Regions from separate parts of the Pelomonas lactea genome, predicted to be linked through region 1. Evidence: riboswitches for the same ligand, from Rfam matches in the RefSeq annotation. Region 1 holds a riboswitch; each other region holds the start of a gene.
What was found. Region 1 has a riboswitch for S-adenosylhomocysteine ahead of ACG04Q_RS04960 (MFS transporter). Riboswitches for the same ligand answer to the same signal wherever they lie in the genome.
Positions count from the first base shown of each region.

Region 2: it holds a riboswitch for S-adenosylhomocysteine, as region 1 does, so the genes downstream of both, metH (methionine synthase) here and ACG04Q_RS04960 (MFS transporter) in region 1, are expected to answer to the same signal.
Region 3: it holds a riboswitch for S-adenosylhomocysteine, as region 1 does, so the genes downstream of both, ahcY (adenosylhomocysteinase) here and ACG04Q_RS04960 (MFS transporter) in region 1, are expected to answer to the same signal.

Region 1 covers NZ_JBIGHX010000002.1:118,519-128,013, reverse strand. The annotation lists gene ACG04Q_RS04965 (DUF3616 domain-containing protein) at 1-24, shown strand, start outside; gene ACG04Q_RS04960 (MFS transporter) at 14-1,201, opposite strand; S-adenosyl-L-homocysteine riboswitch at 1,214-1,292, opposite strand; gene ACG04Q_RS04955 (efflux RND transporter periplasmic adaptor subunit) at 1,352-2,173, opposite strand; gene ACG04Q_RS04950 (preprotein translocase subunit SecA) at 2,170-4,161, opposite strand; gene ACG04Q_RS04945 (hypothetical protein) at 4,802-6,946, opposite strand; gene ACG04Q_RS04940 (HlyD family efflux transporter periplasmic adaptor subunit) at 6,964-8,805, opposite strand; gene ACG04Q_RS04935 (hypothetical protein) at 8,875-9,444, opposite strand; gene ACG04Q_RS04930 (tandem-95 repeat protein) at 9,470-9,495, opposite strand, start outside.
Region 2 covers NZ_JBIGHX010000009.1:110,903-120,397, forward strand. The annotation lists partial or broken gene ACG04Q_RS21575 (ATP-binding protein) at 1-561, shown strand, start outside; gene ACG04Q_RS21580 (pyridoxamine 5'-phosphate oxidase family protein) at 652-1,308, shown strand; gene ACG04Q_RS21585 (glycine zipper 2TM domain-containing protein) at 1,316-1,894, opposite strand; gene metH (methionine synthase) at 2,009-4,702, opposite strand; S-adenosyl-L-homocysteine riboswitch at 4,721-4,791, opposite strand; gene ACG04Q_RS21595 (HD-GYP domain-containing protein) at 4,877-6,079, shown strand; gene ACG04Q_RS21600 (DUF2262 domain-containing protein) at 6,076-6,609, opposite strand; gene ACG04Q_RS21605 (GntR family transcriptional regulator) at 6,723-7,070, shown strand; gene ACG04Q_RS21610 (ABC transporter ATP-binding protein) at 7,067-7,951, shown strand; gene ACG04Q_RS21615 (ABC transporter permease) at 7,948-8,616, shown strand; gene ACG04Q_RS21620 (ATP-binding cassette domain-containing protein) at 8,629-9,495, shown strand, end outside.
Region 3 covers NZ_JBIGHX010000009.1:183,192-192,686, forward strand. The annotation lists gene ACG04Q_RS21910 (diguanylate cyclase domain-containing protein) at 1-463, shown strand, start outside; gene ACG04Q_RS21915 (DNA glycosylase AlkZ-like family protein) at 447-1,538, shown strand; gene ACG04Q_RS21920 (MFS transporter) at 1,538-2,767, shown strand; gene ACG04Q_RS21925 (aldo/keto reductase) at 2,764-3,765, opposite strand; gene ACG04Q_RS21930 (AraC family transcriptional regulator) at 3,923-4,825, shown strand; gene ACG04Q_RS21935 (hypothetical protein) at 4,943-5,149, shown strand; S-adenosyl-L-homocysteine riboswitch at 5,255-5,335, shown strand; gene ahcY (adenosylhomocysteinase) at 5,409-6,827, shown strand; gene ACG04Q_RS21945 (TlyA family RNA methyltransferase) at 6,834-7,580, shown strand; gene metF (methylenetetrahydrofolate reductase [NAD(P)H]) at 7,577-8,410, shown strand; gene ACG04Q_RS21955 (OmpW/AlkL family protein) at 8,768-9,385, shown strand; gene ACG04Q_RS21960 (TonB-dependent receptor plug domain-containing protein) at 9,465-9,495, shown strand, end outside.

The sequences.
Region 1 (9,495 bases):
CGCGCGCTGGACCTCAGGCCTTGACCGGCAGCACGGGGTAGCGCCACACCAGCGCCGCGCTGGCGAGCAGCTGTACCAGCACGCCGCAGAACACCGGTACCGCGCTGTCCGCGTCGCCGAGGAAGGGCGCGACGACCTGCGTGCCCAGCGCGCCGGCCGCCAGCAACGCCAGCACCAGCAGCGCCGTCGCGCGGCCCATCTGCGCGGGCGGCACGGTCAGCGCGTCGACAAACGTGGCCGGCCCGCGGATGGCGAGCGCGCCGCAGAAGCACATCCAGTAGGCCGCCACGACGGCATAGGGCGGCGCCCCGGAAACCCACGCGGTCAGCAGCGCCAGCGCGCAGGCCACCACCTGCACCGTGCTGCCCAGCTTCACCGCGCGCGCATGGCCCAGCCGCTTGGCCACCCGGCCGGACTGCGACGCGCCCAGCATGAACGACCCGACGCCCAGCACCTGCAGCAGCGCAAACGCGTTGCCGCCCAGGCCCAGCGTGTGCTGCAACAGCTGCGGGGCGCTGGCCAGGAAGGTCAGCAGCGCGCCGATGCACAGCGCATGCGACAGCGCCAGCCGCACGTAGTGGCGATTGCGCAGGATGCCCGCGTAGCTGGCGTCATGGGCCAGGTCCAGGCCAGGCAGCTGGCGCGGCGCGATCCGGACGACCCACGGCAGCACCAGCAGCGACAGCGCCGCCAGCACCCAGAAGGTGCCGCGCCAGTCCGTCACCTGCAGCAGCAGCACGCCCAGCACCGGCCCGGCCGCCGGCACGATGGCCTCGACCATGGAGATGGCGGCGATGCCGCGCACGACGTCGGCATCGCCCAGCGTCGCGCGCACGACCGTGGGCGCCACGACAGTGGCCGCCGCCGCGGCCACGCCCTGCAACAGGCGCAATAACAGCAGCATCTCGATGCCCGGCGCCAGCGCGCAGCCCAGGCTGGTGACGGTCAGCAGCGCCAGGCCGATCTGCAGGCTGCGGCGCGGGCCGAGGCGGTTCAGCAGCTCGCCCCACAGCAGCTGCGCGCCGGCCAGGCCGGCGAGGTAGACCGCGACGGTGGCCTGCGCCAGCGACACGCTGATGCCCAGGCCGGTCTGCAGCGCGGGCACGGCGGGCAGGTAGAGGTCCATCGCGGCCATGCTGACGCCGGTGACGAAGGCCAGCGGCAGGATGGTGCGTATGGACGCGGAAGATGACGAAGACACGGACAACCCTTTTCACAAAGGGCGCCCTTGATCCATCGTCCGCGCCGAGCGTGGCGGAGGGCTCACCTCCGTCGCAGCACCCCTCGGCGGGACGGCGCCGAAGCACGGCGCGGTGCGAATTCTAGGAGGCGTCCCGGCGCGGGCCGTTCGTCACAGGAAGCGCACCTTGCAGCGCACGCCGGCCGGGATGTCGCCGCCCGGGTTGGGCAGCTCCAGCCGCACGCCGAACGAGCCGCTGGCGGAGTCCATCACGCGGTCCACCACCTTCACCTGCGCCTGCCAGCTGCCCTTGAGCGGCGCCTCGGGCGTGATCTCGGCCGGGCGGCCGGCCTTGATCTGGCCCAGCACCGACACCGGCAGCACCACCTCCACGCGCAGCGGGTTCGTCTGCGCCATCTTCAGGATGGGCCGCGAGCCCTCGCCGGTGAAGGCCAGCTCGCCAGGGTTCTGCAGCCGGTCGGTGACGACGCCGCTGAACGGCGCCTTCAGCGCGCGCTGCTTCAGCACGGCGTCCAGCCGGCGCGACTCGATGCCGGCCAGGCGGCGGTTGTCCACCGCCAGCGCCAGCTCGGCCTCGGCGACGCGCAGCTCGGCCTGCGCCTCGTCGCGGTCCTGCGCGGTGATGTAGTGCTGCTCGCGCAGGTCCTCGCGGCGGCGGAACTTCTCGCGCGCGTAGTCGGCGCGGGCCCGGGCCACGCGCAGCTCGGCCTCGGACTCGGCACGCTGCTGCGCGCCGGCCAGCGCCTCGCGCTCGACGCTGCCGTCCAGCAGCACCAGCGTATCGCCCGCCTTCACCGCGCTGCCGCGCTCGACGAGGATCCTGTCGATGAGCGCGTTCGTGGGGCTGCGGATCTCGATGCGCTGGTTGGGCTCGATGAGGCAGTCGTAGCCGGCCGGCGCGGCGGGCGCCGCGGGCTTGGTCGATTGCGCCAGCGCGGCGGCGGGCAGCAGCAGGAACGGAAGCAATCTCATATCTGGTTTCCGGCGAATCCGAGCAGATTGTCGAGTTGGCGGTCGGCCTTGAGCGTGCGGCGGCGCATGGCCGCGTGCAGCCGGCCGGCATGGCCTTGCGCGGCGCGGCGCAGCAGCGCCAGCGCCCAGCCGGGCAGTTCGTCGCGGCCGGCAAAGAGGCGGCCCAGCAGCGCCTGCAGCGTGGCGGCATGGGCGGTGAAGATCTCGTCGTCCAGCGCCACGATGGCCAGCGCGACGCCGGGGTCGCCCTGGCGGGCGCCGCGGCCGACGAGCTGGCGGTCGATGCGCGCGGAGTCGTGGAACTCGGTCAGCAGCACGGCGAGGCCGCCTTTCTCGCGCACGCGGTCGTCGAGGTGGATGTCGGTGCCGCGGCCGGCCATGTTGGTGGCCACCGTCACCGCGCCGGGCTCGCCGGCGCTGGCGACGATGTCGGCTTCCTCCTGGTCCTGCCGCGCGTTCAGCACCCGGTGGACCTGACGCGGCCCCAGTTCGTCCGAGAGCGCGACGGAGGCCTTCACCGAGCGCGTGCCGACCAACACTGGCCGGCCGGCCGCCAGCTGCTGCGCGATGGCCTCGCGCACCGCCGCCCATTTGGCCGCCTGCGTGCGCACGAGGCGCGGTGGGTGCGTGATGCGCTGGTCGGGCTTGTGCGTGGGCAGCCGCACGACATCGAGTCGGTAGACCTGGTTCAGCTCCGGCGCCACCTCGGCGGCCGTGCCGGTCATGCCGGCCAGGCGCAGGTAGCGGCAGAAGAAGCGCTGGAAGGTGATGCGCGCCAGCGTGCGCGCAGGCTCGGTCAGGTCCAGCCCTTCCTTGGCCTCGATCATCTGGTGCAGCCCGCCCTCCCAGCTGCGGCCCTCCAGCACGCGGCCGGTGTACTCGTCGACGATCTGCACGGTGCCGTCGATGACGACGTAATGCTGGTCGCGGTGGAACAGGTGCAGCGCGCGCAGCGCCTGGCCGACGAGATGCTCGCGGCCGCGCGCGACGCCCCAGATGCCGCCGAGGCCTTCCGCTGCCTCGCGCACCGCGGGCAGCCCGGCGGCCTCGAAATGCAGGCTGTGGCGGGCGGCGTCGATGCCGAAGTGCTCGCCGAGCTTCAACGTCGCGGCGATCCTGAGCGCCTGCTGGTAGTCGGTGGCATCCGGCGGCTTGCCCTGCTTCTCGGACAGGATCAGCGGCGTGCGTGCCTCGTCGATGAGGATGGAGTCGGCTTCGTCGACGATGGCGAAGTGCAGGCCGCGCAGCAACAACGGCTGCGGCAGCCGCCCGTGCAGCAGGCGCGCCTGCATCTGCGCCGGGCTGACGCGGCCGCCGGCTGACACGCGGTCGCGCAGGTAGTCGAACACCAGGCTCTGGTTGGTGCAGTAGGTGATGGGCCGCTGGTAGGCCACGCGCTTGGCCTCGTGCTCCAGCGTGGCCCAGACGACGCCGGCCGTCATGCCGAAGAAGCCGAACAGCGGCTGCATCAGCTCGCAGTCGCGGCGGGCGAGGTAGTCGTTGACGGTGACGACATGGGTGGGCAGCCCGGCAGCGCCGGCGATGGCGGCGGCCAGGCCGGCGGTGAGCGTCTTGCCTTCGCCGGTCTGCATTTCGGCCAGGCGCCCTTCGAGCAGCACGGCGGCGCCCATCAGCTGGGTGTCGAAAGGCCGCTTGTTGAGCGCGCGGCGGGCGCCTTCGCGAACGAGGGCCATCACTTCGGCAAGGCCTTGCGCCTTGCCGGCCTGCACGGCGGCAGGCGCGGCCCGGAACAGGCGGCGGCGCAGTTCGTCGTCGGTCTGCTGCTGGATCTCTTGTTCCAGCTCGCCGGCGGCTTGCGCCATCTTGCGAAGCGTGGGTACGGCGGGGATGAGGCGGCGCTTCAGCCGCCAGAGGACACCGCGGGCAAAGCGGTCGTGCACGGGCTCGTCGACGTCGCGGCGCTCGGGGAAGATGCCGTGGGCGAGGGATTCGCCGATGTCCAGAGGGAGGGTGGCGGCTGTGCTCATGCGTGACTGCTCGTTGCCGCGTGAGTACCGTGCCGGGAATTCGCCCCGGCGGGCGACCTACTTTCTTGTGTCGACAAGAAAGTAGGCAAAGAAACGCCCCCCGACCGCACCGCCCTCGCTGCGCTCGGGTGCCCGAGCAACACAAGCCCCGAAGCCCCACGCCGAACTCGCGCCGCTACGCTCTGCTCAAACAATCGTCGTGAGTCAGTTGTCGAGGCGAGCTGCGCTCGCGGGCTTCGGGTCTTGCGTTGCTCGGCGGTGCTCAAGGGGGCAACCCGAGCAGCCGGCGCCAGCCGGCTTGCGGGCCTGGCTGTTGGCTGTCGGGCTGTTGGGGTTCGGCTGTTCATTCACCCCCCTTTTAGCGACGCCGAGGAGCACAGCGGCTTGCAACCGCGCGCGCAGCGCGCATCAAGCACTGACTCCGCGCAGCTGTCTGACCGGAGCGTAGCGAAGGGAGTTCTGCGCGGGGTTGCAAGCCGCGAGCACCGCAGGGCACCCCGAAGCGCAGCGCAGGGGCGTCGCGGTCGGGGGCGACTTTTTGCCTTCTTTTTTGGTCGCTCAAAAAGAAGGTCGCCCGCCGGGGCGACGTCCCGGCTGGGCCTGGGCGACAAGTCAAAGCACCGAGAAGCCAGCCCCGCACTCATAGCTGGAAATGCGACAGGAACAGCCGCCGCAGCCCTTCCCACGCCCTCACCGCCACCGGCTCGGCCGGATGCTTCAGCCGCACCAGCACGCGTGCCCCGATCTGCCGGTAGGGCATGTCCTGCCCCAGCTGCAGCTCGTGCTCGAACAGCGTCTGCAACGCCTGCAAGCCCTTGGGGTCGTGCGGGTCGAGCGGGATGTCGCCGCCCGCCGCCGTGCCCAGCGCGGGGCTGGGCAGCTCGCGCGCCGCGGCCGGCACGCTGCGAACCAGCCTGGCGTCAAAGCTCTGCCCGGGCTGCTGCGGCGCACGCACCTCGATGCCCTGCACCGCCGCGCTTTGCCATTGCGGCAGCACGACGCGCACGCGCGGCGGGCCGGCGGTGTCCAGGTGGCCGAGCACCTCGCCGCGCTTGAAGAAGCGGCCCGCCAGGTCATCCGGCCGCGTCAGCAACAGCACGCCCGCGGCCTCGGCGCGCACGACCAGCCGAGACGCCTCGTCCTCCAGCACCGCCAGCGCTGCCTGCTCGCGCCGTACCTCCTCGGCCAGCAGCGCCGCGCGCGCCGGCGCGATGCCGATGACGCCGAACGCCGCGTCGTGCTTGGCCTGCGCCAGCGCCAGCCGGCCGCGCTGCTCGTCCACGCGTGCATCCAGCGCCGGGTCCACCAGCTCCGCGACGGGCTGTCCCTCCAGCACCACCGCGCCGGGCCGCACCAGCAGCCTGGAAAAGAAGCCGGCGCCCTGCGCGCGCAGCACCGCGTTGTCGCTGGGCCAGACTACGCCCGTCGCCACCGAATGCCGCGGCATCGGGATGACGAACAGCAGCAGCACCAGCGCCGCACCCGACGCCCACAGCACTCGCCGCACGCGGCCGGCCTGCGGCTCCAGCGCGGGGTCGCCGGCCAGCTTCTTGAGGCCGCGGGCCCACGGCAGCAGGCAGCTGGCGACAAGGCCCCAGGCGGCGATCAGCACGCCGATGAAGAAATAGCGGCTCGCGATGAACATCGCGATGCTGACCATGACGAAGAGGCGGTAGGCCAGCGCCAGCGGCGCGTAGACCAGGAACCAGCGGCGCTCGCCGGGCGTGGACAGCGGCGGCTCGGCCTGGTGCTGGCCGAACAGGTGATGGCGCAGCAGCCAGCCCCAGTACTCGGTGGACCGCTGGCCCAGGTTGGGGCTCTCGATGGCGTCCGCAAAGATGTAGTAGCCGTCGTAGCGCAGCAGCGGGTTGGCGTTGAACATCAGCGTCGTCACGCTGGCCAGCACGATGACGTTGAACGCCAGCGAGCGCACGAAGCCCGGCTCCAGCGCCAGCCACAGGTAGAAGGCCAACGCCGCGATGAACAGCTCGGTCAGCATGCCCGCCGCGCCCACCAGCATGCGCGGCCAGCGGCTGGCGAACGCGGCGGAGCTGGACGCGTCCACATAGGGCACGGGGAAAAACACGAGCAGCATGACGCCCATCTCGTGCACCTCGCCGCCAAAGCGCTTGGCCACCAGGCCGTGGCCGATTTCGTGGGCCGCCTTCAGCAGCGGGAACAGGATGGCCAGCAGCAGCAGGTTGTCGACGGCCAGCAGGCGCTCGTTGATGTTGCCGGTCAGCTCGCGCCAGTGGCTGGGTGCCAGCAGCACGGCCGGCAGCACGACGGCCAGCCACAGCGCGACGCCGGCCCAGCCCTTCAACGGGCCGGCCTTGGCGATGACACGCCCCAGCCACGCGTCGGGGTCCACCAGCGGGAAGCGCAGCGACACCGGGTTCGCGAAGCGCTGCATCAGCTTGGAGCGGCGCTGCTTGCCGCCGCGCTCGAACAGCTCGGCGACGTCGGGCGTCACGTCGCACTGGATCAGGTCGGCCGCGTAGAGCTGGCCGAACAGCTGCACCAGCTCGTCCTGGCTGGGCGTGTGCTCGTCCATCGCGGCAGACAGCCGCTCCCACACCTGCTGCAGCGTGCGCTCGCCGTCCAGCAGGCCGATGACGCGGTAGCTGCCGGGGTTGAAGCGGTGGTACTTGCCGGACACGCGGTCCTCGACGACGTACCAGATCTCGCCGCGGTAGACGTGCCGGTGGATGCGCACATGGCCGCGCAGCCGAGGCTTCAGCGTCGCGACGCGGTACCAGTTCGCTGAAAAGAGCGCGTCGCCCAAAGGACGCTGCGGTGGCGCTACGGCGTCCATTGCCATAGCGCCAGCTTGACCCAGTCGGTGAACCGGTGCGTCCACACCCACAGCAGGCTGCGCTCGCCGACGACGACCTTGGCGACGCCTTCCATGTTGGGCTTGAGCTGGACGCCCTCCTGCCCCACCAGCTCAGCCTCGGCGCGGAAGTAGTTGCGGCCTTCCTCTACGACCGACACCGGCGTGACGGACTTCAGCGTGAAACGCCAGCGCTCGCCCGGCGCGCCGGTCAGCACCAGCTCGCCGCCTTGGCCCGGCTGCACGCGCGCGATGTCGCGCTCGTCGATCTTCAGCATCACGCGCCAGCTCGCCAGCGGCGCCAGCTCGAACAGCGTCTTGCCCATCTCCAGCGGCGCGCCCAGCTGCTGCGACAGGTCGCCCTTGACGACCACCGCATCGAACGGCGCCACCAGCGCCACGCGCGACAGCTTGGACAGCGTCAGGTCCAGCTGCGCGCGGGCCTGGTTGGCCTGCGCCGCGGACAGGCGCTGGTTGACGCGGTCGGACTGCGCCATGGCCTCGCGCTCCTTGCGCTGCGCCATCTCCAGCTCGGTTTCCCAGCGCACCTTCTCCAGCTGCAGCTCGCGGTCGTCCATGCGCGCCAGCACCTGGCCGGCCTTGACGGTGTCGCCCGCCCGCGCCGGCGCGTCGCGCAGGAAGCCGTCGAACGGCGCGACGGCAGCGCGCTGCACGGCGCCCTCGACGATGGCCGGTGCCGACACGCGGTGCTCCACCGGCACGAGCGCCGCGATCAGCAGCCCCAGCGCCAGCACACCCGCGCCGAGCTTGAGGCCGGGGTGGGAGGCGTCGGTCAACCGCGCTGCGGCGTGGCGCAGGCTGCGCCGCGCGTGGCGGGCCAGGCTTTCGTCCCGCGCATGCTTGTGCTCCAGCACCGGCGCCAGCACGCCGGCCAGCAGCGCCATGCCGTTCAGCTCCGCCGGCTGGAACACCGTGTTGCGCTCGAACAGCAGCACCGCGAACGGCGGCGCCGCGCCCAGCGCCAGCGGCTGCGACGCGAGCGCCAAGCTGCCGGAGTCGGCCGCGTACCGGCCGTGGGCCATGCGCAGCGTGTTCAGGTCCGGCGCGTCCTCCGCCTCCGGCCAGACGACCTGGCGGCGCTGGTCGAAGGCCTCGGTCATCGCGGCGCGGGCCAGGCTGGTGAGGTTGGCGCGCTCGTCGAACCACGCGGAGTGCGACACGGCCGCCGTCTCCAGCGCCGGCCCCTCGGCCAGCGCCAGCTGCACCTGGTGGCAGCCGAAGCGCGCGGCCAGCTTGTTGACCAGCGTGAGGCCAGCCTGGCGGAAGTCGGGCTCGGCCAGCGCGGCCAGCGACACCTCGAACAGGAAGGCCGATTCATCGAGCCGCTGGCGCGCCTGCGCCAGCTCGCGCTGCGCGAACAGGTCGGCCATCCAGCCGGCGCCCCAGTGCGTCAGGCGCGCGGCGAGGCGGGCCGCTTCGGGGCTCGCGTCCAGCAGCTCCAGCACGACGGCGCCGTGCAGCGCGTCGCCCGACGCCAGCGGGTAGGCCAGCTGCACCGGGTGGCCGGCATGCTGGCGGCGCACGCCCTGGCGCGTGGCCAGGCATTCACGGGCGATGTCGGCCAGGCGCTGCAGCTCGGTGCCCTCGGGCCAGGCGGCGGCGGGCACGTAGGCCCCGCCAGCGTCCTGCAGCAGCAGCAGGCCCACCTGCGCGTCGGGCACCAGGCTGCACAGCACGGCCAGCCAGGCGCGGCACAGCGCCTCGGCCGAGCCGGCGCCGGCCAGCGACGCCCAGGCGGCGTCGGCGCCAAGCGCCGGGTTGTGGGCGGGAAGATCGTGGCGGGCGTTCATCGCATCGTCAGCAGGGCTTCCAGCTCGCCGCCCAGCCCGCGCGGACGACGGCGAGCAAGGCCTGCGCCATCAGGCGCGGCGGCGGCGGGCCAGCAGGCCCAGGACGCCCAGGCCGGCGGCCAGCATCATCGCCGGGTGCGCCTCGGGCACGGCGGAGACCGTGACGCTGGAGCTGCCCAGCACCGAGAAGTCGGCGCCGCCGGCCGGGTCACCCAGGTCCAGCGAGTAGTTGACGGCATGGGTGCCGGCAGTCAGGCCGGTGAAGGCGATCTTGACGGCAAAGGCGCCCCCAGGCAGCGCGGGTGCTTCGGCGAAGACGGACACACCCAGTTGGTTGGTGCCCGGCGTGATCATCGTGAAGTCGGAGTTGAGGATGCCGCTGCCCGCGAGGGCATCCCAGCTCAGCCCGAATGCCGTGGACTTGCTGGTATCCAACCCCAGGCCGCCGGCCCAGTCCAGGTTGAACGTGATCGAGGTCGGCGTGAACGCTTCCGAGATGTCCAGCGTCAGCGTGACAAACCCGGTGCCGCCAACGGTGGTGGCCCCCGGCGTGGCGCTGCCGGTGACGGTCACGGCCTGCGCCGGCAGCGAGAGTGCCAGCGCAGCCGCGGCGGCCAGCGTGGTGATGACGTGCTTCATGTCCTTGTTCTCCTTCGTGAAACGTTCAGATCGTCAACTTCCAGTCATTGG
Region 2 (9,495 bases), on a different contig from region 1:
CCGCTGGAGACCGGGCGCATCCTGATCTCGCGCGCCGCGCGGCAGGCCGAGTTTCCGGCGCGCTTCCAACTCGTCGCCGCGATGAACCCCTGCCCATGCGGCCACCTCGGCAACCCGCTGCGCGCCTGCCGCTGCACGCCCGACCAGGTGGCCCGCTACCAGGGCCGGCTCAGCGGCCCCTTCCTGGACCGGCTGGACGTGGTCATCGAAGTTCCGGTCATCCCGCCGCGCGAATTGCAAGACCTGGCCGCCGGGGAATCCAGCGCCGTCGTGGCGCAGCGCGTGGCAACGGCCCGCGAACGCGCCCTCACGCGGCAGGGTTGCGCCAACGCGCAGTTGCAGGCACAGGATCTGGCCACGCAGGCCACGCTGGAGCCCGCCGCCAAGGCGCTGCTGGAACGCTCGGCGGAGCGGTTGGGCTGGTCAGCCCGCAGCTTCCATCGCGTGCTGCGCGTGGCCCGCACGGTGGCCGACCTGGCCGGCATCGAGCCGATAGGCGCGGCCCAAGTGGCCGAAGCCATCCAGCTGCGCCGCGGCCTGCCCGGCGCGCCGGCGGCCTGAGCCCGAAAAAGGCGGCTCGACAGCCACGCAGCGAACGACTGAAATCCGCGCGCCCGCATGCCGCGGGCCTGACACAGGGAGGCAAAGCACTTGGACGCCACGACGCCTTATTCCATCGACCCCGCGCACGTCATCGCCGACGAAGCGGCCCTGCGCGGCCTGTTTGAACCCACGCACGCGCTGGCGCTGCAGAAATGCCAGGACCGGCTGGGCAGGCATGCACAGGACTTCGTGCATCGCTCGCCCTTCCTGTGCATCGGCACCCAGCACCGCGATGGTCGGGCCGACGTGAGTCCGCGCGGCGACCCGCCCGGCTTCGTCAAGGTGCTGGACGAGCGCACGCTGGCCATTCCCGACCGCCCCGGCAACAACCGGTTGGACAGCCTCTCCAACATCCTGGCCAACCCCAGCGTGGGGCTGATCTTCATCATTCCCGGCTATGACGAGACGCTGCGCGTGAACGGCCAGGCCACGCTGGTCACCGAGCCGTCCCTGCTGCGCAGCATGGCGGTGCAGGACCGCATTCCCACGCTGGCCATCGTGGTGCGGGTGACCGAGGTGTTCATGCATTGCGCCAAGGCGTTCCGGCGCTCGCATTTGTGGGATCCCGCGCACTTCCAGAACCGGCGCGACATGCCCTCGCTGGTGAAGATCATCCTGGACGAGACCACCGGCGCGCCGGCCGAAGCCGAGATGCGCAGGCTGGACGACGCGCTCGAGGACGCCTACCGCAAGACGATGTACTGAGCGCCCGTCACAGGCGGGTGAAGCCGTTCTCGGTCAGCCGCACCTCGTCACCCACGCGCAGGCCCGGGTCGGTGCGGCGCTCGAAGCGGCGGGTGCGGCCGTCGCGCTCCTCGATCTGCACCACCCAGACGGTGTAGCCCTTCTGGTTCTTCTCGATCTCGTTGCCGGCATAGCCGCCGCCCACGGCACCGGCCACGGTGGCCAGCTTCTTGCCATTGCCGCCACCCACCATGTTGCCGAGCAGGCCGCCCACGACGGCGCCACCCACCGCGCCCACGCCGCTGGACTCGCCACGGCGCGCCTCGGTGTGCACGTCGGTCACACGGCCGCAACCCTGGCATACCGACGGCGTCACTGCGGGCTTGGCGACGACCGGGCGCGCCGCCTCGCGGGGCGCCTCACGCGGCGTGTCGGCGGCGGCCAGGCGCTGCGGCTCCACACGCGCCGGCTCCACGGCAGCGTCCATGGGTGGCGGGCTGCTGATGGTCTGCGAGCGGCCCACCGCGTAGGCGCCGCCGAGCAGCGCGAGCACGACGGCGACGCCGGCAACGATCTGGGTGGACTTGACGCTGGGGGAGGTGGACATGGGGGACTCCGTCGTTGTTGTTGGACACCCCATGTTCACGCGCCAGATGAGCCGCCGCTTGTAGGACAAGCGGCTGACCGAATGCCGGCGTGGTATCCGGATGTTGCGTTCGTATCAGCCCAGCAGCGGCGCCAGCGCGCGGCGCGCATCGGTCTCGCTGAGGCCGCAGCGGGCGGCCCAGTCGGCCAGCTGGTCGTCGCCGATGCGACCGACGTTGAAATACGCCGCGTCGGGGTGGGCCAGGTAGAAACCGCTTACGCTGGCGGCCGGCGTCATGGCCATGCTGTCAGTCAGGCCCATGCCGATCTCGTCGGGGGCCAGCACCTTGAACAGGTCGGCCTTGGCGAGGTGGTCCGGGCAGGCCGGGTACCCCGGCGCGGGGCGGATGCCGCTGTACTTCTCGGCGATCAGCTCGTCGTTGCTCAGCGCCTCGTCCGCGGCATAGCCCCAGAACTCGCGGCGCACCCGCTCGTGCAGCCACTCGGCGGCCGCCTCGGCGAGTCGATCAGCCAGCGCCTTCAGCATGATGGCCGAGTAGTCATCGTGCGTGGCGAGGAACTCGGCCTCCTTCTTGTCCACGCCCAGGCCGGCCGTCACGGCGAACAGGCCGACGTGGTCGCCGCTCTCGGCGACGAAGTCGGACAGGCAGCGGTTCGGGCGCTTCTGGCCGTCCACGACGGGCCGCTCCGACTGCATGCGCAGGCCGTGCCACGTCATCGGCGGCTCGCTGTGGATGGCGATGTCGTCACCCGCGCGCGCGGCCGGGTACAGGCCGAACACGGCATGCGCCTGCAGCCAGCGACCGTCGATGATCTTCTTCAGCATGGCCTGCGCGTCGGCAAACACCTTGCGCGCCTCGGTGCCCACCACGGCGTCGTCCAGGATGGCGGGGTAAGGCCCAGCCAGGTCCCAGGTCTGGAAGAAGGGGCCCCAGTCGATGTACTTCGCCAGTTCGGCCAGGTCCAGGTTCTTCAGCACGCGGCGGCCGGTGAACTTCGGGGCGGGCGGCACGCGGCTCAGATCCAGCGGCGCAGCGTTGGCGCGGGCGGCAGCCAGCGTGACCAGGGGCGTCTGCTTCTTGCTGGCGTGCAGCGCGCGGGTCTTCTCGATGTCGGCCTTGAGCTCCGCGATGTAGGCGGCGGCGCGCTCGTCGCTGAGCAACTCGGAGCACACGCCCACGGCGCGCGAGGCGTCGGGCACGTAAACCACCGGGCCCTCGTAGTGCGGCGAGATCTTCACGGCCGTGTGCACGCGGCTGGTCGTCGCGCCGCCGATCAGCAGCGGCATGTGGCGCGACGCGAAGTAGTCGTCGCGCTGCATCTCGGCCGCCACGTGCTGCATCTCTTCCAGGCTGGGCGTGATCAGGCCGGACAGGCCGATGATGTCCGCGCCCTCGTCCTTGGCCTTCTTGAGGATCTCCTGGGCCGGCACCATGACGCCCATGTTGACGACCTCGTAGTTGTTGCACTGCAGGACCACCGTGACGATGTTCTTGCCGATGTCGTGCACGTCGCCCTTGACCGTGGCCATGACGATCTTGCCCTTGGGCTTCACGTCGCCGCCGGCGGCTTCCAGCTGGCGCTTCTCTTCCTCGATGTAGGGCACGAGGTGGGCCACGGCGCTCTTCATCACGCGGGCGCTCTTGACCACCTGCGGCAGGAACATCTTGCCCTGGCCGAACAGGTCGCCGACGACGTTCATGCCGGCCATCAGCGGGCCTTCGATGACGTGCAGCGGCCGGCCGCCGGTGGCCTTGATGGCTTGCCAGGCTTCTTCGGTGTCGTCGACGATGAAGTCGGTGATGCCGTGCACCAGCGCGTGGCTCAGGCGGGCGTTCACGTCACCCGCGCGCCAGGCCAGGCGGGCGGAGTCGTCCTTGCCGGCGCTCTTGGCGCGGTCGGCAATCTCGATGAGGCGCTCGCCGGCGTCGGGGCGGCGGTTCAGCACCACGTCTTCCACGCGCTCGCGCAGTTCGGCGTCCAGGTCGTCGTACACGCCCACCATGCCGGCGTTGACGATGCCCATGTCCATGCCCGCCTGGATGGCGTGGTACAGGAACACGGTGTGGATGGCCTCGCGCACCGGCTCGTTGCCGCGGAAGCTGAAGGACACGTTGCTCACGCCGCCCGACACCTTGGCGCCGGGCAGGTTCTGCTTGATCCAGCGCGTGGCCTCGATGAAGTCCACGGCGTAGTTGTCGTGCTCCTCGATGCCGGTGGCGATGGCAAAGATGTTGGGGTCGAAGATGATGTCCTCGGGGGGGAAGTCCACCTCGTCCACCAGCATGCGGTAGGCGCGCGCGCAGATCTCGGTCTTGCGGGCGAAGGTGTCGGCCTGGCCCTGCTCGTCGAACGCCATCACCACGGCCGCGGCGCCGTAGCGCTTGACCAGCCTGGCCTGGCGCTTGAACTCGGCCTCGCCTTCCTTGAGCGAGATGGAGTTGACGATGCCCTTGCCCTGGATGCACTTCAAGCCCGCCTCGATGACGCTCCACTTGGACGAGTCGATCATCACCGGCACGCGGGCGATCTCGGGCTCGCTGGCCATCAGGTTCAGGAAGCGCACCATGGCCGCCTGGCTGTCCAGCATGGCCTCGTCCATGTTGACGTCGATGACCTGCGCGCCGTTCTCGACCTGCTGGCGGGCCACGGCCAGCGCCTGCTCGAACTGGCCGGCCAGGATCATGCGGGCGAAGGCCTTGGAGCCGGTGACGTTGGTACGTTCGCCGATGTTGACGAACAGCGTGCCGGCGCCGATGGCGACGGGCTCCAGGCCGGAGAGCTTCAGGGGGGGCGGGGCGATGGTCATCGACGGACTCGTTCGGAGGTTCGATGAGCGCCGTTGGGGAGGAATCCGAGCCTGGCAGGTGAAAACCCGTCGCAGCGCTCCTCGGATGAAGCCGGGAATTCTACGCAGCCACCCCTTCGCCGTGGCTCAAGATCGGCTTGCGCCCGCCGAAGCCGCTTCAGAATTCCGCGCTTCATGGCCCTCGACCTCATTCCCCTCCCGGCGCGCACGCTGCGCGTGGGCATGACACTGCCCTACGACCTGTACGACGCCGGCGGCCAGCTGCTGTTCGCGCGCGGCCAGACGCTGCGCGACTCGCCACAGGTGCGTGGCCTCATCGACGGCGGCGCGTGGGTCAATTCGGCCGACACGATGGAATACCAGCGCGCCCGCGCCCACCGGCTGGACACACTGGTCATGCAGGGCGTGCCGCTGGCCGACATCGCCAAGGCCGACGCCAGCTTCCGGCTGGACACGCCGGCCCCCACCAAGGTCGAGCTGGGGCCGCGCGAGGCCTGGTCGGACCTGCTGCTGCACACGCACGCGCTGCTGCGCGAGGCTGCCCCGGCAGACCTGCCCGGCCGCGTGGCGCAGCTGCGCGACGCGGCGCTGAAGCGGCTGCATGCCCAGCCCGACGCGACGCTGATGCTGCTGGTGTTCGAGAGCAGCCAGGCGTACGAGGACTACAGCGCCCGCCACGCGCTGCTGACCCTGCTGCTGTGCGACCTGGTGGCCCAGCAGCTGCAGTTGCCGGCGCCGCTGCGCGAGGCGCTGCAGGGCGCCGCGCTGACGATGAACTATGGCGCCAGCGACGTGCACGACCGCATGGCCAACCAGACCGGCCCGGCCAGCCCGGCGCAGCGCCAATCCCTGCAAGCCCATGGCGACCGGGCGGCAGCCCGGCTGGCGCAGGCCGGCATCACCAACGAGGCCTGGCTGACCGCCGTGCGGCTGCACCACGACGCCGGCGCCGGCCCGCTGGCGCCGCGCGGCGACGGCGAGAAGCTGGCGCGGCTGCTGCGCCGCATCGACATCTTCGGCGCCCGGCTGTCGCCGCGCCGCAGCCGCCAGGCCATGAGCGGCGCCGCCGCCGCGCGGGCCGTGTTCCTGGACGAGCTGGGCCAGCCCGACGAGGCCGGCGCCGCCCTCATCAAGGCCGTGGGCCTGTACCCGCCCGGCAGCCTCGTTCGGCTGGCCAACGGCGAGGTGGGCATGGTCGTGAAACGGGGCTTCAGCGCCAACGAGCCGCTGGTGGCCGCGTTGATCGGCAAGAGCGGCAGCCCGCTGAGCAACCCGGTGCCACGCGACACGCGGCTGGCCTCGCAGGCCATTGCCGCCAGCCTGGCGCCGGCGGAGCTGAAGCTGCGCATCAACCTGGACGCGCTGCTGAAGCTCTAGCCGAGCATCTCGGCGTGCAGCTCGCCGGCCACGCCGTCGAACGACGTGACGCAGAAACCGTGGCCCCAGAACAGCTCACCGCAGTCGTACCAGAGCGCCACGACGTCGCAACCGCCGGCTTCGACCGTGGTCAGCGCGAACTGGACACAGAACGCCTCGGCTGACAGCGCGGGGTTCTCGAAACGGACCCGTCGGCCGTCGGCATCCACCGTCTGGCCCACGCGCCAGTCGTCGTTGTAGCTAACGAGAAACCCGTCGGCGATCCGGCGCAGGCTGCGCTCGTGCAGGGCCGGCAGGTGCGCGATGACCTGCTCCGCCAGCGCCAATGTGGTCTCCATCGCCTGGTCGTCGCGCCGGACGGTCAGCTTGAGCGAACGGGCGCCCAGCGCGGTGCTGCCATGCAGTTCGTCCGCCGTCCCGGCCAGTTCGCCCAGCACCGGGTGGCTGACGGCCAGCGGCTCCGCCGACCGCTGGGGCGCAAGCCAATGCAGCACCTGCTTCAACGCGAGACGAAGGCGGTTCCAGTTCATGAGGGCAGCGAGTATTGCAGCGCAACCGCTTGCATTCCCCCGACTGTGCATATATTCTGTGTATACACAATATGCACAGTAGCCTCTTCATCTCCCAGACGGACGCACGGCCGATGTATCTGCAGATCGTCGAGCAGATCCGCCAGCGCGTGGCCGCGGGGGACTGGCCGGCGGGGCAGGAGCTGCCGTCCATCCGCGCGCTGGCGGCGGACCTGCGCGTCAGCGTCATCACCGTCAAGCGCGCCTACCAGGACCTGGAATCGGAGGGCGTCATCGTGACCCGCCATGGCAAGGGCTCCTTCATCGCCGACGCGCAGGACGCCGCGCAGGCCGTGCACCGCGCCGAGCTGGACGCCCACCTCGCCGCCGCCGGCCGCATCGCCCGCACGCTGGGCATCGCGGAACCCGAACTGGTTGAACGCCTGCGCAACGCGCTGAACGACAAGGAGGCCGCCGAATGAAGGCCATCGAAATGAACCGCGTGCGCAAGGCGTTCCGCTTCTTCACGCTGGAGGACGTGTCGCTGGACCTGGCGCCCGGCCAGATCATGGGCCTCGTCGGCCCCAACGGCGCCGGCAAAAGCACGACGATTCGGCTGCTGATAGGGCTGCTCGCCGCCGACGCCGGCGAGATCCGCCTGCTGGGCCACGCCATGCCGCGCGAGCAGGCCGCCGCGAAGGCGCAGGTCGGCTTCGTCAGCGACGACATGCGGCTGATGCCGCACGCCACGCTGGCCTGGCACATGGACTTCGTCGCGTCCATCTACCCCGGCTGGGACGCCAGCTACGCCGCCACGCTGCTCAAGCGCTTCGGCCTGCACGCCGGGCAGACGGCGCGGCGACTGTCCAGCGGCGAGCAGGCCAAGGCGCTGCTGCTGCTGGCGCTGGCCCGCCGCCCGCGCCTGCTGGTGCTGGACGAGCCCACATCGGGCATGGACCCCGTCGCCCGCCACGAGCTGCTGGCCGAGTTCATGGACGTGCTGCGCGACGACGAGCGGTCCATCCTGTTCTCGTCGCACAACACGCTGGACGTGGAGCGCATCTCCGACCGGCTGACCTTCATCGACCGCGGCCGCGTCGTCGCGTCGGACGACAAGGAGGACTTCCTGGAGCGCTGGCGGCGCGTGCAGCTGCGCGTGGCCGGCGCCCTGCCCGACCTGCCCGAGATCGTCGGCTGCGAGCGCGACGGCGCGCTGGCCACGCTGACCGTCGACGGCTTCTCGGACGACTTCGTCGCCCGTCTGGGCCTGCCGCTGCAGGCTACGCAACGCATGAGCCTGGAGGAGATCTTCGTCGCCACCGTCATGCACAGCCGGCAAACCCAGGAGGCCCACGCGTCATGACGCCGCTCACGCGCCAGCTCATCGCCAAGGAGCTCCACACCTACCGCTGGCTGCTCGCAGGCGGCACCGCTGCGGGCCTGGCCGGCCTGCTGATGGCGGCCACCGGCGAGGTGGGTTTCAACATCGGCTTCATCGTCTGGCTGACGGCCGTCATCGCCTTGGGCGTCATGCTGGCGCTGTTCGGCGTGTCGTCGGAGCGCAAGGACAGGTCGCTGCTGTTCATGCTCAGCCTGCCGCTGTCGCCGGCCGACTACGTGCGCGCCAAACTGCTGGGGCTGCTGACGTGCTTCCTGCTGCCCTGGGGCGTGCTGAGCGCGGCGGCGCTGGGCCTCGTTGCAGCCCTGCCCGGCATCGCCGACGGCCTGCTGCCCTACGCCGTGCTGCTGTGCGCGTTCCTGCTGCTGAACTTCTCGGTGGTGCTGTGCGGCGCGCTGCACATCGCGTCGGAGGCCGCGATGGGCGGTCTCATCATCCTGACGAACATGTCGGTCTCGCTCTTCATGATGGGCGTGGGCCGCATACCGGGGCTGGGCGAACACATGCTCAAGCCCGAGCCGGTCTGGGGCGCGCCGTTCTGGTGGCTGCTGGCCGCCGAACTGGCCGCCACGCTGCTGGCGCTCACCCTGCCGCTGCTCTTCGCCGCGCGACGGCGAGACATCCTCTAGGAGGGATTCTTCATGACCACCCAACTCAACGGCGAGAGGCTGCACGCCCTCGACGCAGTGCGGAGCTTTGCCCTGTTGCTGGGCGTGGCCTTTCACGCGGCGCTGTCCTTCATCCCCGGCCTGCCGCCGGGCCTGTGGGCGATGAACGACCGCTCGCCCAGCCCGTTCCTCGCGGACGCGAGCTTCGTCGCGCACAGCTTCCGCATGACGCTGTTCTTCTTCATCGCCGGCTACTTCGCGCGGCAGCTGCACCAGCGGCTGGGCACGCGCGGCTTCTGGGCCAACCGCGGCCAGCGCATCGCGGTGCCGCTGGTGGTGGGCTGGGTGCTGCTGTTCCCGGCCATCGCGTTCGTCTGGCACCTGGGCCTGCAGAAGGTCTTCCACGGCGCGCCGCCGGCGATGCCCGAGATGCCCAAGCAACCGGGCGCGTTCCCGCTGACGCACCTGTGGTTCCTGTACCAGCTGCTGTGGCTGTACGCCGGCGCGCTGCTGCTGCGCGGCGCCGTGGTGCGGCTGGACCGGAGCCAGGGGTTGCGCGGCCTCGTCGACCGCTTAACGACCGGCGCCGTGCGCTGGCCGGCTGGTGCGTTGACGCTGGGCCTGCCACTGGCGGCCGTGCTGCTGGCGATGCCGGCGTGGTTCCCGCCGGGCGGCATTCCCACGCCCGACCAGTCGCTGCTGCCGCAGCTGCCTGCCACCGTCGGCTTCGGCACGGCGTTCGCATTCGGCTGGCTGGTGCAGCGTGCGCCGGGTGCGCTGGCCGCGCTGCGTGCCCGCTGGCTGCTGCACGGGCTGCTGGCCATGGCGTCGTCGGCCACCTGCCTGTACGTGCTGAAGACGCAGCCGCCGTTCGCCATGCCCGACACACCCAGGTTCGTG
Region 3 (9,495 bases), on a different contig from region 1:
CCTGTCCAACCGCAGCGCCATCCTGCACCGCATCGACGACCGCATCCTGCAGCATCGCCGCCGCGGCGACCGCTGGCCGTTCGCCATCATGCGCGTGACGCTGCGCAGCCTGGGCGACGTCAACGCCCGGCTGGGCCACGGCGTGGGTGACGCGGTGTTGAAGGAGGCCGGCCAGCGGCTGCGCGCCGGCGTGCGCATCGGCGACATCGTGGCTCGCTACGGCGGCGATGAGTTCCTGCTGCTGCTGGAGTCCGTCGACAACCGCGCCGACGCCGAGGCCGCCCGCACCCACCTGGAAGCCGCGATGCAGCTGCCGCTGCCCAGCCTGGCCAGCGTGGCCAGCGTGGCCGACGCGCCGTCGCCCGGCGCCGGCTTCGGCGTCGCCCTCTACCCCGACGATGGCCAGGACGCCCAGACACTGCTGCGCCACGCCCACGCCGATCTGCATGCCCACACCCGTTGACCTTGCCGCCCTGCGCCGCCACGCCGTGGCGCGCAGCCTGTTCGCGCCGACGACGCTCGTCAAGGCCGTCGAGAGGCTGGGCGGCTTTGTGCAGGCCGACCCGCTGCGCGCCCCGGCGCGCGCGCAGGACCTGACGCTGCGCCACCGCGTCAAGGGCTACCGGGCCGGCGACCTGGAGCGCCGCTACCCGCGGCTGGACCTGCAGGAAGACTTCTTCATCAACTACGGCTTCGTGACACCCACGCTGCGCGCGCTGATGCATCCGCGCACGGCCCGGCTCGCGTGGGACGCACCGCGCTGGAAGCTGGCCGACGCCGTGCTGGCGGAGGTACAGCGGCTGGGCGAAGCCCACCCCGCCGACGTCGACGCCGCGCTGGGCCACGGGCCGGTGAAGAACTGGTTCGGCGGCAACAGCCGGCTGTCCACCGAGCTGCTGGACGGGCTGCACTTCCGCGGCCACCTGGACGTCGTGCGGCGCGACAGCGGCACGCGCGTCTACCGGCTCGCGCAGCCCTGGCAACCGCATCCCGACCCGCAGGCCGCGATGGACGCGCTGGCCGACGTGGTGATCCAGAAGTACGCGCCGCTGCCGGCCGGCAGCCTGTCCACGCTGATCAGCATGCTGGCCAGCGGCGCGCGCCAGTGGCAGGAGCTGCGCAAGCCGACGCTCGCACGCGCCAGGGAGCGCCTGGCCGGCGCGCGCGTGGATGGCGTCGACTGGTACTGGCCCGCGGGCGAGGACCCGGCACGCGGCTGGCGCGTCCCGGCCCAGGTGCGGCTGCTGGCGCCGTTCGACCCAGTCGTCTGGGACCGCCGCCGCTTCGAGCTGCTGTGGGGTTGGGCCTACCGCTTCGAGGCCTACACCCCGGCGGCCAAGCGCGTGCGCGGGCACTACGCGCTGCCGCTGCTGTGGCGGGATCAGGTCGTCGGCTGGGCAAATGCCGGCGTGAAGGGCGGCGAGTTGAAGGTCGAGTGCGGCTACGTGGCCGGCAGGGCGCCACGGGATGCCGCGTTCAAGGACGCGCTGGCGGAAGAGATCGACCGCCTGCACGTCTTCCTGGGGCTCGGCGGCTGATGCTGCTCGACGTCGGCCCGCTGCGCCGCAACCTCGCCTTCCGCCGCCTCTTCGCCAGCCAGTTCATCTCCGGGCTGGGCACCATGGTCAGCTATGTGGCCGTGCCGTGGCAGCTGTACGAGCTGACGCATTCCAACGCCCAGGTGGGCCTGCTGGGCCTGGTGCAGCTGATCCCCGTCGTCGCCTGCGGCCTGCTGGGCGGCGCGGTGGCAGACCGGGTGGACCGCAAGCGGCTGCTGATCGGCTCCGAGGCGCTGATGGCGCTGTGCCTGCTGGGGTTGCTGGCGAATGCGCTGGGCGCGGCACCCAGCGTGCTGGCCATCTACGCGCTGGTGGCCGTGCTGCAGGGCGCCAGCGGCTTCCACCGGCCGGCGCTGGAGGCGCTGACGCAGAAACTCGCGAGGCCCGAGGAGTTTTCGGCCGTCGCGGCGCTTTCCTCGGTGCGCGGTACGGTGGGCATGGTGGCCGGGCCCGCGCTGGCCGGGCTGCTGCTGGCGAAGTGGGGGGCCGTCGGCGCGTACGTCTTCGACGGCGTCACCTTTCTCGCCGCGCTGTTCTTCATCGCGCGCATCCCGCGCGACGCGATCGGCACGGTGGACACGCCGGGCGGGCGCCCGCACCTGCTGGCCGATCTGGCCGAAGGGCTGCGTTTCGCATGGAAGCGGCCCGTGCTGATGGGCACCTACATCGTCGACATCGTCGCGATGGCGTTCGCCTTCCCGGTCGCGCTGTTCCCGGCGATGGCGGCGGCCGACGGCCGCACCGAATCGGTCGGCTGGCTGCTGTCGGCGATGTCGGTGGGCGCACTGCTGATCGGCCTGTTCAGCGGCTGGACCGGCAAGGTCAGCCGCCACGGCCGCGCCGTCGTCATCGCGGCGGCGGTGTGGGCGCTGGGCATCGTGGCGCTGGGCTTTGCGCCCGGCCTGCTGCTGGGCCTGGCCTGCCTGGCCGTGGCCGGCGCGGCGGACATGGTCAGCGGCGTGTTCCGCGGCACGATCTGGAACGAGACCATCCCGAACACGCTGCGCGGCCGGCTCGCCGGCATCGAGATGATCAGCTACCTGACCGGGCCGCTCATCGGCAACGCACGGGCCGGCTTCATGGCCGATGCCTGGGGCGTGGCGCCGGCGATCTGGGTCGGCGGCTCGATCTGCCTGGTGGGCGTCATCGCAACGGGCTTGTGCCTGCCGCGGTTCTGGGCCTACCGCAGCGCGGCCGCGTCGACCTAGACGTTGACCGCCCCCATCTGCGCTGCCGGGTAACGCGTGCCGGCGATGGCATGACGCTGCAGCAGCGCCGCAATGCGCTCGCGCCGGCCGTCGTCCAGCTGGATGCCGGCGGCCCGCGCGTTCTCGTCCAGGCGTTTGACGCTGCGCGTGCCGGGGATGGGCACGATGTCGTCGCCCCGGTCCAGCAGCCAGGCCAGTGCAAGCTGGGCGGGCGTGCAACGCCATTCCTCGGCCAGCACAGCCAGCGAATCGGCGAGCGCGAGGTTGTGGTCGAGGTTCTCGCCCTGGAAGCGCGGGTGGATGCGGCGGCGGTCGTCCGCGGCGAGCTGGTCGGCCGAACGAATGGCGCCGGTCAGGAAGCCGCGGCCCAGCGGGCTGTAGGGCACCAGCGCAATGCCCAGCTCGCGGCAGGTGGGCAGGACCTCGGCCTCGACGTCGCGGCTCCACATCGAATACTCCGTCTGCACGGCGGCGATGGGGTGCACGGCGTGCGCGCGGCGGATCGTCGCGGCCGAGGCTTCGGACAGCCCGAGGTGGCGCACCTTGCCGGCCTTCACCAACTCGGCCATCGCGCCGACGGTCTCCTCGATGGGTACGGTCTTGTCGACGCGGTGCTGGTAGTAGAGGTCGATGTGGTCCACGCCCAGCCGGTCCAGGCTCGCATCGCAGGCCTGGCGCACGTAGGCCGGGCTGCCGTCGATGCGGGTGACGGCGCCGTCCGTGCTGCGCACATGGCCGAACTTGGTGGCCAGCACGACCTCGCCGCGGCGCGCCAGCAGCAGGCGCCGCAGCAGCCGCTCATTGGCGCCGATGCCGTACATGTCCGCGGTGTCGAGAAAGTTGATGCCGATGTCCAGCGCACGGTTCAGCACCGCCAGCGACTGCTCGTCGTCCGCCGGGCCGTAGAAATCGGACATGCCCATGCAGCCCAGGCCCAGGGCAGAGACCTCGGGGCCGGTGGTGCCGAGGCGGCGGCGGGGGAAGTGGGTTTGCGTCATCACGGAACTCCTTGCGTGCATCGTCAACGGAATGGCGGCAGCTTAGGAAACGCGTGCCGCTGCCGCCCAGCACAAAGCTGGCGCATGATTGCCCGATCCTCCGCGCCCTCGGCCGGCTTCGCCCCGGAGCCACCGCTGCGTTTGCACAATCGGCCGCATGCCAACCGACGACGACCTCCAGGCCCTGCGCGCGCGCACCGTTGCGCTTGCGCTGGCGCATGCGCCTGCCGACGGGCACCACGCGACCGCCCTGCCCTGGCTGCGGCTGATCCGCGCCAGCGCGCCGGCGTTGCCGGTGCCGGCCATCTATGAACCCGGCCTGGTGCTGGTGCTGCAGGGCCGCAAGCAGGCGCGGCTGGGCGACCGCGTCGTCGACTACGACGCCATGCAGTGCCTGCTGGTGCCGGTGACGGCGCTGCCGCGCGGGCAGGTCGTGGAGGCCAGCCTCGACAAACCCTATGTCTGCCTGCGGCTGAGCTGCGAGACGCAGGCGCTGGCCGAGCTGCTGCTGGACGGCGACGCGGCCACGGACGCTGCGGGCGCCGACGCCGGCCTGCACGTCGCGCCGGTCACCGCGCCGCTGCTGGACGCCGCGCAGCGGCTGCTGCAGCTGCTGCACAGCCCGCAAGACCTCAAGACGCTGGCGCCGCTGGTGCAGCGCGAGATCTTCTACCGGGTGCTGACGGGGCCGCTGGGCCCGCGGCTGCGCGCGCTGGCGCAGGGCGACGGCATGGCACGCCGGCTCAACCGCGTCATCGAGCAGCTGACGCGCCGCTTCGCCGAGCCGCTGTCCATCGCCGAGCTGGCGGCGCTGGCGCACATGAGCCCGTCGACGCTGCATCAGCGCTTCAAGCAGCTGACCGCGCTGTCGCCGCTGCAGTTCCAGAAGTCGCTGCGGCTGCAGCACGCGCGCCGGCTGATGCTGGCCGATGGGCTGGACGCCGCGAGCGCCGCGCACCGCGTCGGCTACGAGAGCCCGTCGCAGTTCAGCCGCGAGTACCGGCGCCTGTTCGGTGCACCGCCGCGCATGGACGTGGGCCAGCTGCGCGGCGGCGGCTGAGGTGGGCCTGTGTCAGCACCGGCGCTGATACAGGCCCTGCCGGCGCCCACCACGCTGTGCCTTGGCGGACCTGCGGCCGCTGCCTATCGTGGCAAGCACTCACCGATGGACCGCCCGATGCCACCCGCCACCCTGCAACCCGCCCACTCTCCCCTGCCCCTGGCGCCCCTCCGCTGGCTTGCAGGGTGGGCGCGGTGCTGGCGGCGCGACGACGCGCCGGCACCGACGGACCTGCACGGCGTGACGGACCTCGCCGGCCTGGAGCGGCGTCTGCGCCAGCTGGAGCGCGGGCGGCCGGACCGCTTCGCGCCTCTGCCGCGCTGAAGCGTCTTGAGGTCGGCGAAGTTCGGCGCCCCGCGCGACGATTTGTTGGCACCCGGCGGCACCGGTGGATTGCCACGACACCGGGCGGGCTGGATAGAATCTGCGGCTTCCGAGGAGCGTTGCAACCTCAGCACCCCTTGAGGCCAGGCTCGGAATGTTGACCCCCTGCAACCGCGCTCACCCGCTGACCTTAGGTCGGGGTGAGGCCTGAACTCCCCCGCACCCGTCGTCAGCGGCTTCATTCCCTGAAGGAGCCGACATGACCGCCAACCTCCCCGCCCACATCGTCAAGGACCTGTCGCTGGCCGACTGGGGCCGCAAGGAAATCAAGATCGCCGAGCACGAGATGCCGGCGCTGATGGCCATCCGCAAGGAGTACGCCGCGTCGCAGCCGCTCAAGGGCGCGCGCGTCGCCGGCTCGCTGCACATGACCATCCAGACGGCCGTGCTGGTGGAGACGCTGCAGGCGCTGGGCGCCGAAGTGCGCTGGGCCAGCTGCAACATCTTCTCGACGCAGGACCACGCCGCCGCCGCGCTGGCTGCCGTCGGCACGCCCGTGTTCGCCTACAAGGGCGAGACGCTGGAAGACTACTGGGACTACACCCACCGCATCTTCGAGTTCGCCGGCAAGGGTGAGCCGGGCGAAGGCCCCAACATGATCCTGGACGACGGCGGTGACGCGACGCTGCTGATGCACCTGGGCCAGAAGGCCGAGAAGGACCTGTCCGTGCTGGCCAACCCCGGCAGCGAGGAAGAGCGCATCCTGTTCGCGGCGATCAAGAAGAAGGTCGCCGAGGACGCCACCTGGTACACCCGCAAGAGCGCCGAGATCATCGGCGTGACGGAAGAGACCACCACCGGCGTGCACCGCCTGAAGGAAATGGCCGCCAAGGGCACGCTGCTGTTCCGCGCCATCAACGTGAACGACAGCGTCACGAAGAGCAAGTTCGACAACCTCTACGGCTGCCGCGAATCGCTGGTGGACGGCATCAAGCGCGCCACCGACGTGATGGTGGCCGGCAAGATCGCCGTCGTGGCCGGCTACGGCGACGTGGGCAAGGGCTCGGCACAGGCGCTGCGCGCGCTGTCGGCCCAGGTCTGGGTGACCGAGATCGACCCCATCTGCGCGCTGCAGGCGGCGATGGAAGGCTACCGCGTCGTGACGATGGAGTACGCCGCCGACAAGGCCGACATCTTCGTGACCACGACCGGCAACAAGAACGTCATCCGCCACGAGCACATGGCCGCGATGAAGAACAACGCCATCGTCTGCAACATCGGCCACTTCGACAACGAGATCGACGTCGCGTCGCTCGAGAAGTACCAGTGGGAAGAGATCAAGCCGCAGGTCGACCACGTCATCTTCCCGGACGGCAAGCGCATCATCCTGCTGGCCAAGGGCCGCCTGGTGAACCTGGGCTGCGGCACGGGCCACCCGAGCTACGTGATGAGCTCGTCGTTCGCCAACCAGACCATCGCGCAGATCGAGCTGTTCGCGCACAAGGACAACTACAAGGTCGGCGAGGTCTACGTGCTGCCCAAGCACCTGGACGAGAAGGTCGCCCGCCTGCAGCTGACCACGCTGAACGCGCAGCTGACCGAGCTGACCGAAGAGCAGGCCGCCTACATCGGCGTGGACAAGGCCGGCCCCTACAAGCCGGACACCTACCGCTACTGATCGCCGATGCGCGCTGACCAGCTCCTCGTCGCCCAGGGCCTGGCCCCGACCCGCTCGGTGGCCCAGCGCCTCATCAGCAACGGCGCCGCTGAATGGGCCTCGCCCACCGGCTGGGCCACCCTGAAGAAGGCCGGCGAGGACCTGCCCGAGACCGCGCAGCTGCGTGTCACCGATGACGCGGAGCTGCGCTACGTGTCGCGCGGCGGGCTCAAGCTCGAAGGCGCGCTGGACCGCACGGGTTTCGACGTCTCGCACCACACGGTGCTGGACGTCGGCCAGAGCACCGGCGGCTTCACCGACTGCCTGCTGGCCCGCGGGGCGCGCCATGTCGTCGGCGTGGATGTGGGCCATGGCCAGCTGCATGCGCGGCTGCGGGCCGAACCGCACGTGACGGCGCTGGAAGGCGTGCACGTGCGCGAGCTGGGGGCGTTGCGAGCGCACGCGCCCACGGGCGGCTTCTCGCTGATCGTGGGCGACCTGAGCTTCATCTCCATGGTGGGCAGCCTGCCCGAGCTGCTGCCCTGGCTGGAGGCGCACGGCCACCTGCTGGTGCTGATCAAGCCGCAGTTCGAGCTGGGCCCGCAGGCGCTGGACAAGCGCGGCCTCGTCAAGGACGAGGCCGACTACCCCCGCCTGGAAGCCCGCGTGCGGCTGGCCTGCACGGCACTGGGCCTCCAGGTGCTGGACTACTTCGACAGCCCCATCACCGGCGGTGATGGCAACCGCGAATTCTTTCTACACGCGTCCCGATGAACACGCCCGTCTCCTTCGAATTCTTCCCGCCCAACACGCCCGTGGGCGTCGAGAAGCTCAAGACCGTCGTGCAGGAGCTGGGCGCGCTCAAGCCCCAGTACTTCAGCGTGACCTACGGCGCCGGCGGCTCCACGCGCGACAAGACGCTGTCGGCGGTGATGGACATCGCCGGCGCCGGCTTCGACGCCGCGCCGCACCTCAGCTGCGTGGGCTCCACGCGCGAGAACATCGCCGAGATCCTGGCCACCTACCGCGAGCGCGGCATCCGCCGCGTCGTCGCGCTGCGCGGCGACCTGCCCAGCGGCACGGCCACGGCGGGCGAGTTCCGCTACGCGTCGGAGCTGGTCAGCTTCATCCGCGAGACCCAGGGCAAGGACTGGCACATCGAGGTGGCCGCCTACCCCGAGACGCACCCGCAGCAGCGCTATGCCGCGCGCGACCTGCAGCACTTCGCCGACAAGATGCGCGCCGGCGCCGATGGCGCGATCACGCAATTCTTCTTCAACGCCGACGCCTACTTCCACTTCGTCGACGAGGCGCGGCGCCTGGGCGTCACGCAGCCGATCACGCCGGGCATCATGCCCTTCCACAACTACGGCCGCATTGCGCAGTTCGCGCAGCGCGACGGCATCGAGATCCCGCGCTGGGTGCAGATGAAGATGGAAGGCTTCATGGACGACGCGGCCAGCATCCGCGCGTTCGGCCTGGATGTGGTCACCAAGCTGTGCGAGCGCCTCATCGCCGGTGGCGCGCCGGGCATCCACTTCTACACGCTGAACCAGAGCGCGCTGACGCTGGCGTTGTGCCAACGCCTCGGCAAGAACAGTTGACCCCTCGCCCCGCCCGCCCCGCTGAACGCGGGCGGTCCGGTCGGTCTTGCAGACCGCGCAGCCGACGGAGCGGCTGCCCTTCGGCAGGCACGACAAGTCCTCAGGACTTGTCCTGTCCGGCCTCAGCCCCCAAGGGGACGGCGATGCTTGCCGGATCGACCGGCAAGCACATCGCCCACGGCGGGCCGGCTAGGGAGCGGCCCGTCGCTCGGCCCGCTCACAAAGCTTGATCCACCGCAAGCTGCAGCACTGACCGCCGCGCCGCCGCGCGCGACCTTGTGTTGCCTCAAATCGCGCCGGGCGTCCGGCGCGTTCAATGACTTCATCGGGACACGTCCCATTCACCAGGAGTCATTGATGAAGTTCTCCCCCGCCCTCCGCCTGGCCGCCATCGCTGCCGCCGCTGTCTTCGCCCTGCAACCCGCGCAGGCCGAGGAGGGTTCGCTGATGGTCCGCGTGCGCGCGCTGCACCTGGACTCGGCCAACAAGGACAGCACCGGCCTGGGCCTGTCCATCAACAACAAGACGTTCCCCGAGGTCGACTTCAGCTACTTCATCACGCCCAACATCGCGGCCGAGCTGATCCTGACCTACCCGCAGAAGCAGAAGCTGTACTCCAACGGCACCGAGATCGGCTCGCTCAAGCACCTGCCGCCCACGCTGACGCTGCAGTACCACTTCGCCCCCAACGCCACCTTCCGCCCCTACGTGGGCGCCGGCGTGAACTACACGAACTTCTCGTCCGTCGAGTTCGCGCCCGCGGTGCAGGCGGCGCTCAAGCCCGGCATCAAGCACAACAGCTTCGGCCTGGCCGCCCAGATCGGCGCCGACGTGGAGATCACGAAGGGCACCTACCTGAACTTCGACCTGAAGAAGGTGAACCTGGGCACGACCGTCTATTCCAACGGTGCATCGGCCGGCAAGTTCAAGGTCAACCCGACGCTGGCCAGCGTGGGCCTGGGCTGGCGGTTCTGATCACACCGCTCGCGGGCGCTCATGTAAATGAGCGCTTTACGTGAGCAGGTGTTAACGGGCTCCGCAAGAATGCGCGGCCATGAGCCGCCTCCTCCTCGCGCTGGCCGCGC